Regions from separate parts of the Mesorhizobium sp. CNPSo 4688 genome, predicted to be linked through region 3. Evidence: predicted binding sites of a transcription regulator. Region 3 holds the regulator's gene; each other region holds the start of a gene.
What was found. The regulator PhoB, encoded in region 3, activates phosphate uptake and scavenging genes when phosphate is short. The targets are predictions, from matches to a motif close to TGTCATNNANCTGTCAT.
Positions count from the first base shown of each region.

Region 1: AC04SH_RS12480 (BtaA family protein) is a predicted target of PhoB. The motif match lies at 2,247-2,263, and genes of this name have one in related genera.
Region 2: AC04SH_RS08255 (ceramide glucosyltransferase) is a predicted target of PhoB. The motif match lies at 3,497-3,513, and genes of this name have one in related genera.

Region 1 covers NZ_JBWLUY010000006.1:49,088-55,071, reverse strand. Annotated here, with positions in the region: gene AC04SH_RS12490 (serine hydrolase domain-containing protein) at 1-174, shown strand, start outside; gene AC04SH_RS12485 (class I SAM-dependent methyltransferase) at 232-954, opposite strand; gene AC04SH_RS12480 (BtaA family protein) at 951-2,198, opposite strand; gene AC04SH_RS12475 (hydantoinase B/oxoprolinase family protein) at 2,342-5,984, opposite strand, start outside.
Region 2 covers NZ_JBWLUY010000004.1:21,187-27,170, forward strand. Annotated here, with positions in the region: gene AC04SH_RS08245 (2'-deoxycytidine 5'-triphosphate deaminase) at 1-735, opposite strand, end outside; SAM riboswitch at 875-952, shown strand; gene AC04SH_RS08250 (O-succinylhomoserine sulfhydrylase) at 1,010-2,200, shown strand; gene AC04SH_RS08255 (ceramide glucosyltransferase) at 2,237-3,391, opposite strand; gene apaG (Co2+/Mg2+ efflux protein ApaG) at 3,600-3,992, shown strand; gene AC04SH_RS08265 (Hsp33 family molecular chaperone) at 4,234-5,265, opposite strand; gene argF (ornithine carbamoyltransferase) at 5,378-5,984, opposite strand, start outside.
Region 3 covers NZ_JBWLUY010000010.1:210,706-216,689, forward strand. Annotated here, with positions in the region: gene xylF (D-xylose ABC transporter substrate-binding protein) at 1-750, opposite strand, end outside; gene AC04SH_RS20780 (ROK family protein) at 1,023-2,258, shown strand; gene phoB (phosphate regulon transcriptional regulator PhoB) at 2,283-2,972, opposite strand; gene phoU (phosphate signaling complex protein PhoU) at 2,989-3,693, opposite strand; gene pstB (phosphate ABC transporter ATP-binding protein PstB) at 3,735-4,559, opposite strand; gene pstA (phosphate ABC transporter permease PstA) at 4,577-5,893, opposite strand; gene pstC (phosphate ABC transporter permease subunit PstC) at 5,890-5,984, opposite strand, start outside.

The sequences.
Region 1 (5,984 bases), on a different contig from region 3:
GGCGTCGCCGCCGGCCTGCCCAAGGACACCTACTGGATGGAGGGCCATGACGGCCAGACGGTCGCCATCATCCCGTCGGAGCAGTTGGTGGTGGTGCGGCTCGGGCTGACCCCGGCCAAGCTCGCCTACCGGCCGCAGGTGATGGTTGGTGCGCTGGTGAAGGCGCTGCATTAGCTCCCTTTACCCTCCCCTTGATGGGGAGGGTCGGCGCGCAGCGCCGGGGTGGGGTGCCTAGCGCTTCACCCCCACCCGCGCCTTCGGCGCGACCTCCCCCATCGAGGGGGAGGTAAGGTTGTGCGATGCGATCACGGCGAGCCAGGCGTAGCCGCGATAAAGCGTGCGGAAACGGAAGGGTGCGCCGGTTCGCCGAGATTCCGATTCCAGGACTTCGCGCAACGATTCACGCGGGGTGACATGGAACTTTTTGAGCCAACCGCGCAACACGGTCCGGAACCAGCGCGGCAGGCCTTCCTGCTGGCCGAAATCGACGACATGCAATGAGCCGCCGGGCGCAAGTGCTGCAAGCGCTGCTGAAACCGTCTTTTCCCAGCCAGGAATCATCGACAGCGAATAGGACACGAAGATACGGTCGAAACGCTCGACGCCGAACAGTGTCTTGGCGTCGAAATCGGTGGCATCGCCGCGCGCCAGCACGACGCGGCCGGACAGGCCTTCGCGCCCAATCGCCTTGCTGGCGGTCTCCAGCATCTCGGCCGAGATGTCGAGGCCGTAGAAACGGGCATCGGGGTAGCGGCGAGCGGCAAGGGCGATGTTGCGGCCGGTGCCGCAGCCAAGTTCGAGCGCGGTTCCTTTCGCCGGCACATCCAGCCCCGATATCATCTGGTCGCGGCCGAGCAGGTAATATTTGCGGGTCAGGTCGTAGATGTGGCGCTGCCAGCGATAGACGCCGTCCATCAGTTCGGCATGGTTGGCCGGCAGCTCGCTCGTGCTCATGCGGTGCGCTTCACATAGAGGTGGAAGCCGCCATAGATCGCCGAGCGGTCGCGGGCCGAATAGTCGCGCGAGGCCTCATCCTCATAGGTCCACTGGTCGAGCAGCGAAGTCGAGACGCGGCCGGGCAGCAGGCTGGGTTCGGCGGCGGTGCGGAAGATGACGCGGGCGCCGACCGAGGCGGTGCGGGTGATCTCCGACCACAGCGCGTTGAGCTGGTCGTCGGTCATCCAGTCCTGCGCGTCGAGCAGGATGAAGCGGTCGACGGTTCCGGCATCCTTGCCGGCCAGGAATTCGATCAGATTGGCGTGATGGATGCCGACGCGACCGACCTTGTTGCGGATCGCTTTGTAGTTGGCCTCTTCGAGATAGGCGGGAAGGGCCGCTTCGCCCGGATTGGGATAGCGGCGGGCGAAAGCCTGCCAGGCGAAGTAATTGTTCTTCAATGGAAAATCGCAAGCGAGCTTTTCCAGCCGGGCCTTCAGCACGCTGGCCATCGAGCCGTCGCCCGAGGTGATCAGCGAATCGTACTGCGCCGGCGGAATGCCGAGACCGAACAGCGAGGCCTTGCGCGACGTCGCCCAGCGCAACAGCTTCTTGTCGAAGACCGGCGCCAGCTCTTCGTTGAAGAAGCGGCGCTGGTCGGCAATGCTCTTCGACGCCATGATCCTGGCGGGATCGACGCCGAAGAATTTGGCGGTGCGATGGCCCATGGCGATGAACAGGCCGAGCAGGCCGGTCTGGTAGAAATTGCGATCGAAGACGGTGATGCGCCGGCGGCCGCGCCAGTTGCGACGCTCCCAGTAATGGCGGCTGACCGGATCGAGATGCGGCGCGATGAAGCGGTCATAGGCTTCCGAATTGTGGCTGGTGTCGGCGGCGCCAAAGAAGCGGAACAGATCGCCCTGCGAAGGCAGATGCCGCACCGCCTCCAGCTTCATCCGGTTCAAGGCGATGTGGGCGGCGTTGAGATCGACCGCATCGACGCGTTCAGGCGAGCGTGTGAGGTAAGCGAGGATATTGCAGCCGCCGGAGGCGATGGTGACGACGCGGTGGCCCTGGCCAAGCCGCATGGCCTCCATGTCGACTTCAGGGTCTTCCCAGATCTGCGGGTAGACGAGGCCGGAAAACAGCAGCGCGAACAGCCGCTCGGAAAGGCCGGCCTTCGACAGCGGGCGGTTCTGGTAGACGGCTTTTCCAACTTCCTTGCCACGGCGAAAGACCAGATCTGCCGAAACGTCCGTCATGGCTAATGATTCCCCGTTTGCTTTGGCGCAAGCGGGTAGCGCAGCGTCATGACAAGCCAGTGACAGGCTGTTGACGCTTCAGCTTGTTGTTTTGATGCAAGTCGCTTTCCCAAAACGGATGAACAATTTTTGGGCGACATGCATCAATCTTGGCCAAACCCTCCCGGCGTCGGCGTCGTCAGGATGACGGCGTCACCGGCGTCGAGCACGGTCTGGTCGCAGGCCATCAACGTCTCGATGCTGCCGTCCTTGCGCCGCACCTTGGTCGAGCCGACCTCGCCGTCGCCGCCACCGTCGAGGCCTTGCGGCGGCCGGTTGCGATGCGAGGACAGGATGGCGCATTCCATCTTTTCGAGGAAGCGGATCGCCCGCTTGGTGCCATCGCCGGCGCTCCATTTGCCTTTGCCGCCGGATCCCTCGCGGATGTGAAAATCCTCGAGCAGGACGGGAAAGCGCAGTTCCAGCACTTCCGGATCGGTGAGGCGCGAATTGGTCATGTGGGTGTGGACGCCGGAGGTGCCGGCAAAGCCGCGGCCGGAGTTCATCTGCCCGGCCGGCGAGCCGGAACAGATCGTCTCGTAATACTGGTACTGCTTGTTGCCGAAGGTCAGGTTGTTCATCGTGCCTTGCGCGTTGGCCATGGCGCCCATGGCGCCGAACAGCGCGTTGGTGACATGCTGCGAGGTCTCGACATTGCCGGCGACAACGGCGGCGGGATAGCTGGGTTTCAGCATGCAGCCGTCGGGGATGATGATGTTGATGGGCCGCAGACAGCCGGCATTCATCGGGATCATGTCTTCGACCATGACGCGGAACGCGTAGAGCACGGCGGCGCGGGCGACGGGCTCCGGCGCGTTGAAGTTGTTCTTCATGACAGGCGAGGTGCCGGTGAAGTCAACGGTCGCCTCGCGCTTTTGCCGGTCGACCGTGATCTTCACCTTGATGACCTGGCCGGTGTCGGTTGGGTATTCATACTCAGAACTGTCGGGCAGCCGCTCCAGCACGCGGCGCACGCTTTCGGCGGCATTGTCCTGGACATGGCCCATATAGGCCTCGACGACATCGAGGCCGAAATGGGCGACCATCTTGCGCAGTTCCGCCACGCCCTTTTCATTGGCTGCGATCTGCGCCTTGAGGTCGGCGATGTTCTGGTGCGGGTTGCGGGCGGGGTAGGGGTGGTCGGTGAGCAGCGTCTGCAGTTCCGCCTCGCGGAATTTTCCGCGATCGACAACACGGAAATTGTCGAATAGCACACCTTCCTCGTCGACGGTAGTGGCGAGCGGCGTCATCGAGCCGGGGGCCGTGCCACCAATGTCGGCATGATGACCGCGTGACGCCGCCCAGAACAGGATTTTTTTCTTCGCATCATCGAACACCGGCGTCACCACCGTGATGTCGGGAAGATGCGTGCCGCCATTGTAGGGGGCATTCAGCGCAAACACGTCGCCGGGATGGATGTCGCCGGAGTTCAGCCGGATGATGGTTTCGACCGAGCGGTCCATGGAGCCGAGATGCACCGGCATGTGCGGCGCGTTGGCGACCAGCGCGCCATGGCGGTCGAAGACGGCGCAGGAAAAATCCAGCCTTTCCTTGATGTTGACGGAATAGGCAGTGTTCTGCAGCGTGACGCCCATCTGCTCGGCGATCGACATGAAGAGGTTGTTGAAGACCTCCAGCATCACCGGATCGGCTTGGGTGCCGAGGGCCGCAGCGCGCACTTTCCGTTCCGTGCGGCGAATGACGACGTGATTGAGATTGGTGATTTCGGCCCGCCAGCCCGGCTCGACGACGATGGTCTGGTTCGGCTCGATAATGAGAGCGGGTCCCGCGACCAAATTGGAGGGGCGCAGGTTTTCGCGGCGATGGATGCCCGCCTCATGCCACTGGCCTTCGGTGTAGATGCGCCGCGTTCCGGAAGCGCCGGCTTCAACCCGTGCAGGTCCTGCGGGCGCATAGGCTTCGGCCCTGGCCTCTGCGATTTCGCTGCCTTCGACGCCAACCGTCTCGACAATCATCGGCTTGTTGTCATAGACGAAACCAAACTGCGCCTTGTGGGCGATCTCGAAATCGCGCCTGGCCTGAAAGATCGAGTCCTGCTCGAAATTCACCGGCAGCGTCGTGTCGGTGCCGTCATAGCGGATGTGCAACACCGGCTTTGCGGCAACCTTGTCCTGCGCAATGCCTTGCGCGGCGAGTTCGGCGACGACGGCTTTCTTCAATGTGGCAATGAGGCTGTCGATCTCTGACCTGGACTCTTCCGCCAGCGGCTTGAGCAGCGCCTGCTGACGTGAAGCAAAGACCGATGACAGGCCGATGCCATAGGCCGAGAGCAGGCCGGAGAAGGGGTGGATCAGCACCGCTTCCATGCCGAGCGCGTCGGCAACCAGGCAGGCATGCTGGCCGCCGGCGCCGCCAAAGCAGTTCAGCAGATATTCGGTGACGTCGTAGCCGCGCTGCACGGATATCTTCTTGATGGCGTTGGCCATGTTCTCGACGGCGATGGTGACAAAACCTTCGGCGACGGCTTCCGGCGTGCGGCCGTCGCCGATTTCGGCGGCGAGTGCGGCGAACTTCTTGCGCACTACTGTCACGTCCAGCGGCTGGACCTGGCCGGGGCCGAAAATCGCCGGGAAGAAATCGGGCTGCAGCTTGCCCAGCATCACATTGGCGTCTGTGACGGCGAGCGGACCGCCGCGCCGGTAGGCGGCCGGGCCGGGATTGGCGCCGGCGGAATCCGGCCCGGCGCGAAAGCGGCCAGCTTCGTAGTGCAGGATCGAGCCGCCGCCGGCAGCCACGGTGTGGATGCGCATCATTGGCGCGCGGATGCGCACGCCGGCGACCTCGGTGTCGAAGGCGCGCTCATACTCGCCGTCATAGTGGGCGACGTCGGTCGAGGTGCCGCCCATGTCGAAACCGATGACTTTCTCGAATCCGGCGAGCTTCGCCGTCTCGACCATGCCGACGACGCCGCCGGCTGGGCCGGACAACAGCGCGTCCTTGCCCTGGAACATGTCGGCGGCGGTGAGCCCGCCCGACGACATCATGAACATGAGGCGAGGGCTTTCCCTCCCCCTCGAGGGGAGGGTGGCGGCGGAGCCGCCGGGTGGGGTCGGATCGACTGGGCTCGACGCTCCGGCGGTGCCTTCTGAGAGGACCCCCTCTGGCCGCTTTGCCGACTGCCCTTCGCTATGGCTCCGGGCGTTCGTCGCTGAAAAAGCCAAATCGTTGGCTTTTTCTCGGCCTTCGGCCGACCGATCCTCACCCCCCTCGAGGGGGGAGAGGGCGCCCAGCTCGCCCGCCACTCTCTGCACATATCTCGACAGGATCGGCGACAGATAGGCATCGACCACGGTGGTGTCGCCGCGACCGACCAGCTTGATCAGCGGCGAGACCTCATGGCTGACCGAAATCTGCGAAAAGCCGATCTTCCGGCAGACTTTCGCCACCGCCTTCTCGTGGTCGGGGTATTTCCAGGCATGCATGAAGACGATCGCCACCGCATCGATGCCGTCGGCCTTCGCCTGTTCGATCGCCGGACGGCAGGCGGCGATGTCGAGCAGGCGTTCGACGGAGCCATCGGCGCGTACGCGCTCGTTGATCTCGATGACCCGCTCATAGAGCTGTTCAGGAAGGATGATCTCCTTGGCGAAGATATCCGGCCGTGCCTGGTAGGCGATCTTCAGCGCATCGCGAAAGCCCTTGGTGATGAGCAGCAGCACGCGGTCACCCTTGCGCTCCAGAAGCGCGTTGGTGGCGACGGTGGTGCCCATCTTGATGTCGCCGATC
Region 2 (5,984 bases), on a different contig from region 3:
TTCGCCGGCGCCGCTCTTGTGGAGTGGCTCCCAGAAATCGACGGCATCCTGGGCGGCGCGCTTGTCGACATCGACGAGGCCGGTGTGATGCTTGCCGCGATAGCCGACCAGCCCGTTGTGATCGCCGTCGAGGTCGATGGATAGCGCAATGCCGCCGCCGGAAATGTTGGGGGGCTCGGTGGCGACCAGCATCTCGGCCCGATGCAATTCATTCAGCTCTGCCTCCGACAACAGCGCATTGCCGGTGCGGAAGCGGATCTGCGACAGGCGCGAGCCGGCGCGCACGACGATCGGGAAGGTGCGCGGGCTGACCTCGAGGTAGAGCGGTCCGTGATAGCCGGCGGCGATCTTGTCGAACTCGTGGCCGCGATCGGTCATGACGCGGGTGAAGATGTCGAGCCGCCCGGTCGAGCTCTTCGGATTGGCGGAGGCGGAAATATTGGCCGGCAGGGCGAGGCTCTCGAGCAGCGGTACGATGTAGACGCAGCCGGTCTCCAGCACCGCGCCTTCGGTCAGGCTGATCTCGTGCAGCTTCAGCCGCTCGAGCTTCTCCGACACCTTATGGTTGGGGCCGGGCAGGAAGGAGGCGCGGACGCGAAAAGCCTTGTCGCCGAGCCTAAGATCGAGGCTGGCCGGCTGTACCTGGTCGGAATCGAGCGCGCGCGGCGACTTCAGCGCGCCGGACTGAAACAGCGCGGAAATATCCTGATCGGGAAGAATGCCTGTCTGCCGCAAAGGCTGGCTCCGTTCCAAGGCCGCTCTTTGAGGCAGGTTCTTGCCCGCAAAACCGCTGGACACTTTTGCGGAACCTGCCTTGGTACAAACCTCTTAATGAAGCCGGCAATTGACGCAAGCATGGCTGAGGTCTAAAGGGTCGTTATCCCGTGGTGATTTGGCCGGTCGGCTTGCAGCCACGTTAAACAAGTCGCTAAAGGACCGTCGGGCCGCAAGGCCGTATGGACCGGTTGCGACTTTCGCGGCCGGTTTTTTTGTGTCTGGAACAAAAGCGATGAGCACCAAGAAGCGTAACTGGAAGCCTCAGACCGCACTCGTGCACGGGGGAACGCTGCGTTCCCAGTTCGGCGAAACGTCGGAAGCGATGTACCTCACCCAGGGCTATGTCTATGAGACGGCGCAGGCCGCCGAAGCCCGTTTCAAGGGCGAGGAACCGGGCTTCATCTATTCGCGCTACGCCAACCCGACCGTCGACATGTTCGAAAAGCGCATGTGCGCGCTGGAAGGCGCGGAAGACGCGCGCGCCACCGCGTCCGGTATGGCTGCGGTGACGGCGGCCCTGCTGTGCAGCGCCAGGGCCGGCGACCACATCGTTGCGGCGCGCGCGCTATTCGGTTCCTGCCGCTGGGTGGTCGAGACGCTGGCGCCGAAATACGGCATCGAGGCGACGCTGGTCGACGGCACCGACATCGCCAACTGGGAAAAGGCGGTCAGGCCGAACACAAAGCTGTTCTTCCTGGAGAGCCCGACCAACCCGACGCTGGAAGTGGTCGACATCGCCGCCGTCGCATCACTGGCCACTTCGATCGGCGCCAGGCTGATCGTCGACAATGTCTTTGCCACGCCCTTGCAGCAGAAGCCCTTGCAGCTCGGCGCCCACATCGTCGTCTACTCCGCGACCAAGCACATTGACGGCCAGGGACGCTGTCTCGGCGGCATCATCCTGTCGGACAAGAAGTGGATCGACGAGAATCTGCACGACTATTTCCGCCACACCGGCCCGAGCCTGTCGCCGTTCAACGCCTGGACGCTGCTGAAGGGCCTGGAAACGCTGCCGGTGCGGGTGCGCCAGCAGACGGAAAGTGCCGGCAAGATCGCGGATTTCCTGGCCGGACAGCCGCAGATCGCCCGCGTCATCTATCCCGGCCGTGCCGATCATCCGCAGGCCGATATCGTCAAGAAGCAGATGACGGGGGGCTCTACGCTGATCTGCCTCGACGTCAAGGGCGGCAAGCAGGCGGCTTTCGCCTTGCAGAACGCGCTCGACATCGTGCTGATCTCCAACAATCTCGGTGACGCCAAGAGCCTGATCACCCATCCGGCAACGACAACACACAAGAACCTCAGCGACGAGGCACGTGCCGAGCTCGGCATCGGGCCGGGAACGCTGAGGCTGTCGGTCGGTCTTGAGGATACGGACGATCTGCTCGAGGACGTTGCACAGGCGCTGAAGGCGGCGAAGTAGCGGCCTGCGAAAGCAAGGCAAAGGCCCGGGCGTCGATCAGGCGCCCGATGAGGCCTCTTCCAGTTCCGTCATCGCCTTGGTGCGGATGGTCATGGCATTGCCGCGCCATTCGACCGCGCCGCCGAGCCAACCGCGCGACCAGATGGCGGGAAGCATCACATCGCGCACGATCATGGCGGTGACGATGCGCGGTGACAAATACCAGCCCTTGACCCAGGCGAGCAGGCATTCCGGCACATAGGCAAAGGCCAGGACGCACAAAGCCGTGGTGGGCATGCTGACGCCGGCGCTTGCCGCCGCGACCAGCGCCAGCAGCAGCGGCACCGCCACACCCGTCAGGATCTCGGGCGTGTAGAACAGCGGGAAGGTGACGCGGCGCAGCCGCGACCAGCGCGTCTGGCGCGACCAGATCTCGGCAAAGGTGCGCTGGCCGAGCGGCTGTTCGAAGGGCGAGGCGACGAGATTGACGCGCAGGCCGAGCCCATTGACCAGCTTGGTCGCGGCGGCATCCTCGGCGATCTCGGCGGCAAGCGCCTCGATGCCGCCATTGGCGTCGAGCATCGGCTTGTTCCACAGCATGCTCTTGCCCTGGGCAAAGCCGAGACCAAGGGCTTCGCCGGCATATTGCCAGCGCGCCTGCAGCGTGTTGAGGAAGGCGCATTCGACCTCGGCCCAAAAACCGTCCGGCCGCGAGCCGATCGGGGTCGAGCAGACAAGCGCGGTGTCCGGCCGCCAGGCCGCCATCAGATGCTGGACATAGTCGACAGGCATCAGCACGTTGGAATCGGCCAGGATGACCCAGTTGTGCTGCGCCGCCACCCAACCCTTGACGCAATTGTTGAGCTTGGGGTTGGCGCTGACCCGGTCATCGCCGATCAGCAGTTGCGCCGGCACCTTTGGAAACCGGGCAATCGCCCGGTTTATCAGTTTGACCACCGGATCGTCGGCATGGGCGACGCAGAAGATCAGCTCGTAGCGCGGCCAGTCGAGCGAGAAGGCACGGGCAAGCGTCTCCTCGGTAAACGGTTCGACGCCGCGCGACGGCACCACGATCGACACCGGCGGCGCCTTTCTGGCCGGCGGAGCAATCTGGCGCGGCCGCCTCAGGCTGAGCGAAGCGAGCACAGTGCTGGCGAGATTGGAAAGAAGCAGGAGTGTCGAAAGCAGCGCTGCTATGACTGTCAGTTCCATCGAGATCTGGTCACTCCGGGAAAAAGCGGCCAGGAATGGCCGTTTTCAACAGTTCGACAGAGCGCTGAGTCGCCCGACACGGTTTGTGCACACCACCATTGTCATGTGTCACTTAAATGACATTGTTGTTCGGCACCTGCGCATGAGACCCTAATCGGGAGTAGAGCAAGAGCGCCGACAGGTCCGTTGGTGTCGTTTGGAGCAGCCTATGTACCGCGCCGTCACGCGCAATATCGAAGTGCAGGTCAGACCGTTCTATCTGGAGGATCGCTCCGATCCGTCGGAGAACCGCTATGTCTGGGGCTACCAGGTGACGATCGACAACCAGTCGGACGAGTTCGTGCAGCTTATGTCGCGCTACTGGCACATCACCGACGGCAGCGGCCGGGTCGAAGAGGTGCGCGGCGCCGGCGTTGTCGGCGACCAGCCCGAGCTCAATCCCGGCGACAGCTATCAATACACGTCCGGCTGCCCGCTCTCGACACCGTCGGGCTTCATGGTCGGGCATTACACCATGCGCAACAAAAGGGGCGAGACGTTCGACATCGCCATTCCCGCGTTTTCGCTGGATCTGCCGGGAACGAGGCGGACGGTGAACTAGCGTCTTTCTCCCCCGTTTACGGGGAGTTGAGGAACGGTCCGCAAAGCGGGCGAAAAGCTAATTGCTTGGCTTTTCGAGTGACGAACGCCCGGCAGCGCAATGAGGAGCGGCGCTGGCTCGTGAGGTTATCTTCTACGCATATGACGGAGACTAGGCGCGCGACCATTCACCAATAGTCGCGCTGCCCCTCATCCGCCCTTCGGGCACCTTCTCCCCATGAAACGGGGAGAAGGAAGAGGCCTTACTGAGCCGCGAACTCCGCTGGGTCGAAGTCGTACTGCGTCGAGCAGAACTCGCAGGCGACGTGGATACCGCCATCCTGGGTGCTCTCCTTGATCTCTTCGGCGGAAAAGCCTTCGAGGATGCCGCGGATCTTGTCGCGCGAGCATGAGCACTGATCAGTGACCGGCACACCGCCGAAGACGCGCACGCCATGTTCGTGGAACAGCCGGTAAAGCAGCCGCTCGGCGCCGATGGTCGGATCGATCAGTTCGGTCGGCTCGATGGTGCCGAGCAGCGCCACCAACTCCTGCCAGGAATTGTCGGCCGGTTCATGCGTCACGTCGCGCGGATCGCCGTCGCCGCCCGAAATGTCGGGCACGCGCATGCGCTCGGGCGACTGCGGCAGGAACTGCGCCAGGATGCCGCCGGCGCGCCACTGTTCGCGCGCACCGCCAAGGCCCGGCGTCAGAAGCTTGGCCACCGAAAGCCTGAGATCGGTCGGAATCTGCTCCGACTGGCGAAAGTAAGTGCGCGCGGCGTCTTCCAGCGTCTCGCCGTCGAGCTGGACGATGCCCTGGTAACGCTGGGTGTGCGCGCCCTGGTCGATGGTCAGCGCCAGCACGCCGCTGCCCAGCAGCGTCTGCTGCGAGGTCTCGCCGGCGGCCACAAGGGCTTCCAGTCGATCGGCGTCGAAGCGGGCATAGGCGCGCAATGCCGAGGGCGTGGAGAAGTCCGCCACCAGCATGTCGACCGGCCCGTCGGTGCGGGTCTGCAGGATGAACTTGCCCTCGAACTTCAGCGAGGTGCCGAGCAGCACCGTCAGCACACAGGCTTCGGCCAGCAGGCGGGCAACCGGCTCGGGATAGTCGTGACGGCCGAGGATGGCGTCGAGCATCGGCCCGAGCTGCACGGTGCGGCCGCGAACGTCGAGCGGGCCGACCTCGAACGGTACGACGTGATCGTCGCCGGCATAGCCGAACTCGCCGAGTTTGGGGTGATGTTCAGTCACTTGATGCGTTTCCAACATGACAAAGCTCCAGGGCGCGGCCATGCCGCCCTCTGGGGTGCATGCGTCCAAACGCGCTTGATTTGCGTGATGCGGCGCAGATAGGCATCTCGCCGCCCCAGATCAAGCGCGCAAGCACGTCAGGCACCAAGGCACTTCAAGCTCCAAGACACCAGGCGAGCACGGCCTTCTGCGCGTGGAGCCGGTTCTCGGCCTCGTCGAACACCACAGAATGCGGCCCGTCGATGACCTCGTCGGTCACCTCCTCGCCACGATGCGCCGGCAGGCAGTGCATGAACAGGGCGTTGGGCTTGGCCCTTGCCATCAGCGCCGCATTGACCTGATAGGGCGAGAAGACATTGTGGCCGCGGGCGCGATGTTCCTGGCCCATCGACACCCAGCAGTCGGTGACGATGCAATCGGCTTGATCGACGGCTTCCTCGGGCGAGCGGGTGAAATGCAGCTTGCCGCCATTGGTCTTCGACCAGTCGATATGCTTCTGCGCCGGCTCGCTGCCTTCCGGCACGGCGACATTGAGGTTGAAGCGGAACCGCGCCGAGGCTTCGAGCAGCGAATGCAGCACATTGTTCCCGTCGCCGGTCCAGGCGATGGTCTTGCCGGCAACCGGACCGCGATGCTCCTCGAAGGTCATGATGTCGGCCATCAGCTGGCAGGGATGGGTGTCGTCGGTCAGGCCGTTGATGACGGGAATGGTGGCGTTCTCGGTCAGCTCCAGCAGCCGGTCATGCGACGTGGTGCGGATC
Region 3 (5,984 bases):
CGCGGCATGGTCGCCGTCCTGGCCCGAAACCGGAACCGTTCCGGCCAGGCCCTGCGCCGTCAGCGCCGCGACGACGCCGCCGGCGGTGCCGTCATTGGCCGCAACCACCGCATCGACCTTGTTGTCGTTGGCGGTCAGGAACTGCTCCATGTTCTTCTGGGCGTTGGCGGGCAGCCAGCCATCCGTGTAAGCCTCGCCGACATTCTTGATCTTGCCCGAGTCGATGGCTTCCTTGAGCACTTCCATCGAGCCGGCGAACAGGAAATCGGCATTCGGATCGGCACCCGAGCCCTTGATGAAGACATAGTTGCCTTCCGGCTTGGCCTTGAACACTTCGCGGGCCTGCATGCGGCCGACTTCCTTGTTGTCGAAGGTCAGATAGAAGACGTCCTTGTTCTCGATCAGACGGTCATAGCCGACGACCGGAATGCCTTCGTCCAGTGCCTTCTGCACCGCCGGGCCGATGGCCGAGGCGTCCTGCGCCAGGATGATCAGCGAGTTGGCGCCCTGCGAGATCAGGCTCTCGACGTCGGTCAACTGCTTGCCGGGATTGGACTGCGCGTCGGCGGAAATGTACTTGTCGCCGGCCGCCTCGATCGCCGCCTTCATCGCCGCTTCGTCGGTCTTCCAGCGCTCTTCCTGGAAGTTCGACCACGACACGCCGATGACCTTGTCCTTCGCCTGCGCGACCGACACCAGCGTCAGCGACATGGCGACACCCGCCAGCATGGCGGCTGCAAATCTGTTCATGATAATCCTCCCTGCGCCGCGCGCGGCGCGACAAAACTGGCCCGAAGGCCGGCACACAGAGGCTCTATTTTTTCGAGCCTCGAAAAAATACTGGTCCATCGGCGAGGCGCTGTCAACATCGATTCTGATGGATTCTGATGGCTTCGCGGAATTTTTTCGAGACCCGCAATAAACAATGACAGCGCGGCCTGCTTCTGCCAATATTTGGCTGGTACCACCGAACGCCTTCACTATCATGAGGCGCGAGGAGGACCGGGAGGAAAACAAAAACGATGTCGGTTGGAATCCGCCACGACGACCTGCGCCGTCGCAACCGCGCGATGGTGATTTCGGCCGTGCGCCGGGCAGGCCAACCGTCGAGGACCGAGATTGCGGCGACCACCGGTCTCAGCCACTCGACCATATCGGCGATCTCGTCTGATCTGATTCAAGAAGGCATCCTGGCCGAGAGCAAGCCTGGCGAGACCGGTGCGCTGAAACGCGGCCGGCCCCAGGTTGGCCTTGCGCTCAACCCGGAAGCCGCCGCGGTGATGACCGTGGTGCTGTCGCTGAATTTCCTTTCCGTCACCGTCATCGACTATGCCGGCCAGGTGGTCGCCGAGGAGCAGCGCCGGCTGGATACGCTGACTATGCCGCGCGACGAGCTGATCGGCGAATGCACGGCAATCGTGCGGCGGCGGCTCGAGGATCCCGACCTCGATGTTCAGAGCATTGCCCGCATTGCCATGGGCATCCAGGGCATCACCGATTCGCAGGCGCGCGCCATGCTGTGGTCGCCGATCACGCCGCTGACCGACATTGCCTTCGCCGACATACTGGAAGCGGAGTTCGGTATTCCGGCCACCATGGAAAACGATTGCAACATGATGGCAGTGGCGCTGCAATGGCGCCAGCCTGAGCGCTACCGCGACAATTTCATCGCTATCCTGCTCTCGCACGGCATCGGCATGGGGCTGGTGCTGAAGGGCGAATTGTTCACCGGCACCCATTCCTCGGGCGGCGAGTTCGGCCACATGATCCACCGGCCCGGCGGCGCGCTGTGCCGTTGCGGGCGGCGCGGCTGCGTCGAGGCCTATGCCGGCAACTACGCCATCTGGCGCAGCGCCAAAATGATGAGCGAGGATGCCGAACCGGTCGATGTCGGCGACGCCGACATGCGGGCGCTCGCCACACGTGCCCGCGAGACCGATGGCCCCGAGCGCGAAGCCTACCGCAAGGCCGGCGAGGCGCTTGGCTTCGGCCTCGGCAGCCTGTTCGCGCTGATCGATCCAGCACCTGTCGCCATGGTCGGAGTCAGCGCCGCCGCGTTCGATCTGATCGAACCGGCATTGCGCGAGGCGATTGCCCAGACCGCCGGCGGCCAGCACTCGAAATCGATTTCCTTCGACACCGAGCCCAACGAACTGCCGCTGATCCGCGAAGGCTGCGCCATGCGCGCGCTCGGCTTCGTCGACCAGGAGATTTTCGCACCGGGCATTCAGGCGAAAGCGGGCAAGCATGTCGCCTGAAAGGCCGGCAACAGTGCGGCGTGCCTAATCTTCCCGGATAGCGTAGCCGGCGCCGCGAATGGTGCGGATCACATCCGGCATGCGGCCATTGTTGACCGCCTTGCGCAGGCGCCCGACATGCACGTCGACGGTGCGCTCGTCGATATAGATCGTCTCGCCCCAGACATTGTCGAGCAGCTGGCTGCGCGAGAACACGCGGCCGGGATGGCGCATCATGAATTCGAGCAGGCGGAACTCGGTCGGTCCGAGCCTGATTTCGCTCTTCTTGCGGTAAACGCGGTGCGATTCACGATCGAGCACGATGTCGCCGACCTTGAGCACGCTGGACAGCACTTCCGGCTTTGCGCGGCGCAGCAGCGCTTTCACGCGCGCCATGAATTCCGGCGTGGAAAACGGCTTGACCAGATAGTCGTCGGCGCCGGTGGACAGGCCACGCACACGGTCGCTCTCCTCGCCGCGCGCGGTCAGCATGATGATTGGCAGCCGTTCGGTCTCGGGCCGCATGCGCAGCCGGCGACAGAGCTCGATGCCGGACACCGCCGGCACCATCCAGTCGAGCACCAGCAGATCGGGAACGTTTTCCTGCAGCCGGATTTCGGCCTCGTCGCCGCGCGTCACCACCTCGACCTGGTAGCCTTCGGATTCGAGGTTGTAGCGGAGAAGCACGCCCAGCGGCTCCTCGTCCTCCACGACCATGATGCGTGGCGCGATCATCAGCAGTTCACCCTTGTCAGGCCGAAGTGGCCATCGCCGTCTCGTCCTGCTTCGGGCGATTGGCGGGCAATTGCTGGCCGGTCAGCACATAATACGCATTTTCAGCGATGTTGGTGACATGATCACCGATGCGCTCCAGATTCTTGGCGCAGAACAGAAGATGCGTGCAGGCAGTGATGTTGCGCGGGTCTTCCATCATATAGGTCAAGAGTTCACGAAACACCGACGTGTATTTGACGTCGATGCGCTCGTCCTCATTCCTGAGCTTTGCCAGCGCAGCCGCATCCGCGGCGGCATATTCCTCGACCACCCCTTGCACCTGGATCAGCACCAGCTGCGCCATTGCATCGATGGAATGCGAGAGGTCGCGCGGCGTGACGCTGAGGCCGACGGTGCCGACGCGCTTGGCGATGTTCTTGGCAAGGTCGCCGATGCGCTCGAGGTCGCCGGCCATACGGATCGAGCCCACCACGGCGCGCAGATCGTTGGCCACCGGCTGGCGCTTGGCGATGAGCGTGATGGCGCGATCGTCGAGTTCCCGCTGGCGCGCGTCCATGATGGCATCGTCGGACACGACACGTTGCGCCAGCGCATTGTCGGAATTGAGCAACGCTTTGGTCGAGCCGCTGACCATCGACCCGGCCAGATCGCCCATGTCGCGGATCAGCTTGCTGATCTGGCCCAACTCTTCATCGAAGGAGGCGACGGTATGTTCACCCATGATCGTGGTCCTCGTGCCTGAAAATTCAACCGCTGGACGGCTCAGCCGAAGCGGCCGGTAATGTAGTCCTGGGTGCGCTTGTCGTCGGGATTGGTGAACATCTTGTCGGTGGCGCCCTCCTCGACCAGGTAGCCGAGGTGGAACATCGCCGTGCGCTGCGACACGCGCGCTGCCTGCTGCATCGAGTGGGTGACGATGACGATGGTGTAGTTCTGGCGCAGTTCGTCGATAAGTTCCTCGACGCGTGCGGTGGCGATCGGATCGAGCGCCGAGCAGGGCTCGTCCATCAGGATCACTTCCGGCGACACCGCGATGGCGCGCGCGATGCACAGGCGCTGCTGCTGGCCGCCGGACAGGCCGGTGCCCGGCTCCTGCAGGCGGTCCTTGACCTCGTTCCAGATCGCCGCCTTCTTCAGGCTGGACTCGACGATCTGGTCCATGTCGGACTTGCGCTTGGCCAGCCCATGGATGCGCGGGCCGTAGGCAACGTTCTCGTAGATCGACTTCGGGAACGGATTGGGCTTCTGGAACACCATGCCGACGCGAGCCCTGAGTTCGACGACGTCGATGTTCTTGTCATAGATGTCGTCCTCGTCGAGCGTGATCTTGCCGGTCACCCGCGCCGAATCGATGGTGTCGTTCATGCGGTTGAGGCAGCGCAGGAAGGTCGACTTGCCGCAGCCGGACGGGCCGATCAGCGCCGTCACCTGGTTCTGGCGGACGTCGAGATTGACGTCGAACAGCGCCTGCTTCTCGCCGTAGAACACGCCGACCTTGTCGCCGCGCATCTTGATCACTTCGTTCGATTTGGCGTTCATTTTGTCGCCCACTGCGTTTTCAAGGGACTGTTCGGTCATGATGTTCATACCAAATTGCCTTTTTTCTACCAGCGCCGCTCGAACCGGCGCCGAAGCACGATCGCGGTGATGTTCATGGCCATGAGGAAGACGAGCAGAATGATGATGGCGCCCGACATACGCTCGACAAAAGCGCGTTCGGCCTCGTTCGCCCACAGATAGATCTGCACCGGCAGCGCGGTCGACGGATCGAAAGGCGTCTTCGGATAGTCGGCGACGAAGGCAACCATGCCGATCAGAAGCAGCGGTGCTGTTTCGCCAAGTGCGCGCGCCAGGCCGATGATCGTGCCGGTCAGGATGCCGGGAGCGGCAAGCGGCAGGATGTGCTGGAACACCATCTGCATCTTGGAGGCGCCGAGGCCGAGCGCTGCCGAACGGATCGATGGCGGCACCGCGGCAAGAGCGGCGCGCGTCGCGATGATGATGGTCGGCAGCGTCATCAGGGTCAGCACCAGACCGCCGACGAAAGCGGCGGAACGCGGCATGCCTAGGAAATTGATGAACACGGCAAGGCCGAGCAGGCCGAAGACGATCGACGGCACCGCCGCCAGATTGTTGATGTTGACTTCGATCAGATCGGTGAAGCGGTTCTTCTTGGCGAACTCCTCCAGATAGATGGAGGCGGCGACGCCGATCGGCAGCGCCAGCAGCAACACGATTATCATCATGTACAGAGAACCGATGATCGCCACACCCATGCCTGACGTTTCAGGGCGGCTGGAAGCGCCATAGGTGAACAGGCCGGTGTTGAAATGCTCGGCCATCACGCCGTCGGCCTTGAGTTTGTTCATCCAGTCGATCTGCTGGTTGGACACCTTGCGGCGCGCTTCATCGACGCTGAGGTCGATCTGGCCCTTGAAGGCGGAGTCGAGATTGGCCGCGGCCAGGATGTTGACGTCGCGCGTCGTGCCGATCACCGACGGATCGGCGGCGACGATGTCGCGCAGCTGGACGCGGGCGCCTTCCGACAGGAAGCCCTTGAGCTTCATGACCATGGGCTTGTTGCTTGGGTCGATGCCGAGCTTGGCCATCAGCGCCGTATCGGCAAGCTTGGGATAGTTTGCCTTGATCAGCACGCTCGGATCGGTGGCGCGCTTGCCGGAAGGGTCGATGACCTTCTCGTCGAAAGTGATCGGCAGCGTCACCGTCGTCTGCCAGAAGGCGGTATAGCCTTTCGAGACGATGGTGAGCAGGATAATCGCCAGAAACGCCAGGCCGATGGAGATCGCCACCATGCCATAGATGCGGAAGCGGCGCTCGGCGGCATAACGGGCCTTGAGGCCTATGTCGCGGCGCGGACGCGCAACGGCACCCGCCATCGTATCCAGGGGAATGTCGGTCATTCGTACTGCTCCCGGTACTTGCGCACGATGTAGAGGGCGACGATGTTCATCACCAGCGTCAGCGCGAACAACGTCAGGCCGAGCGCGAAGG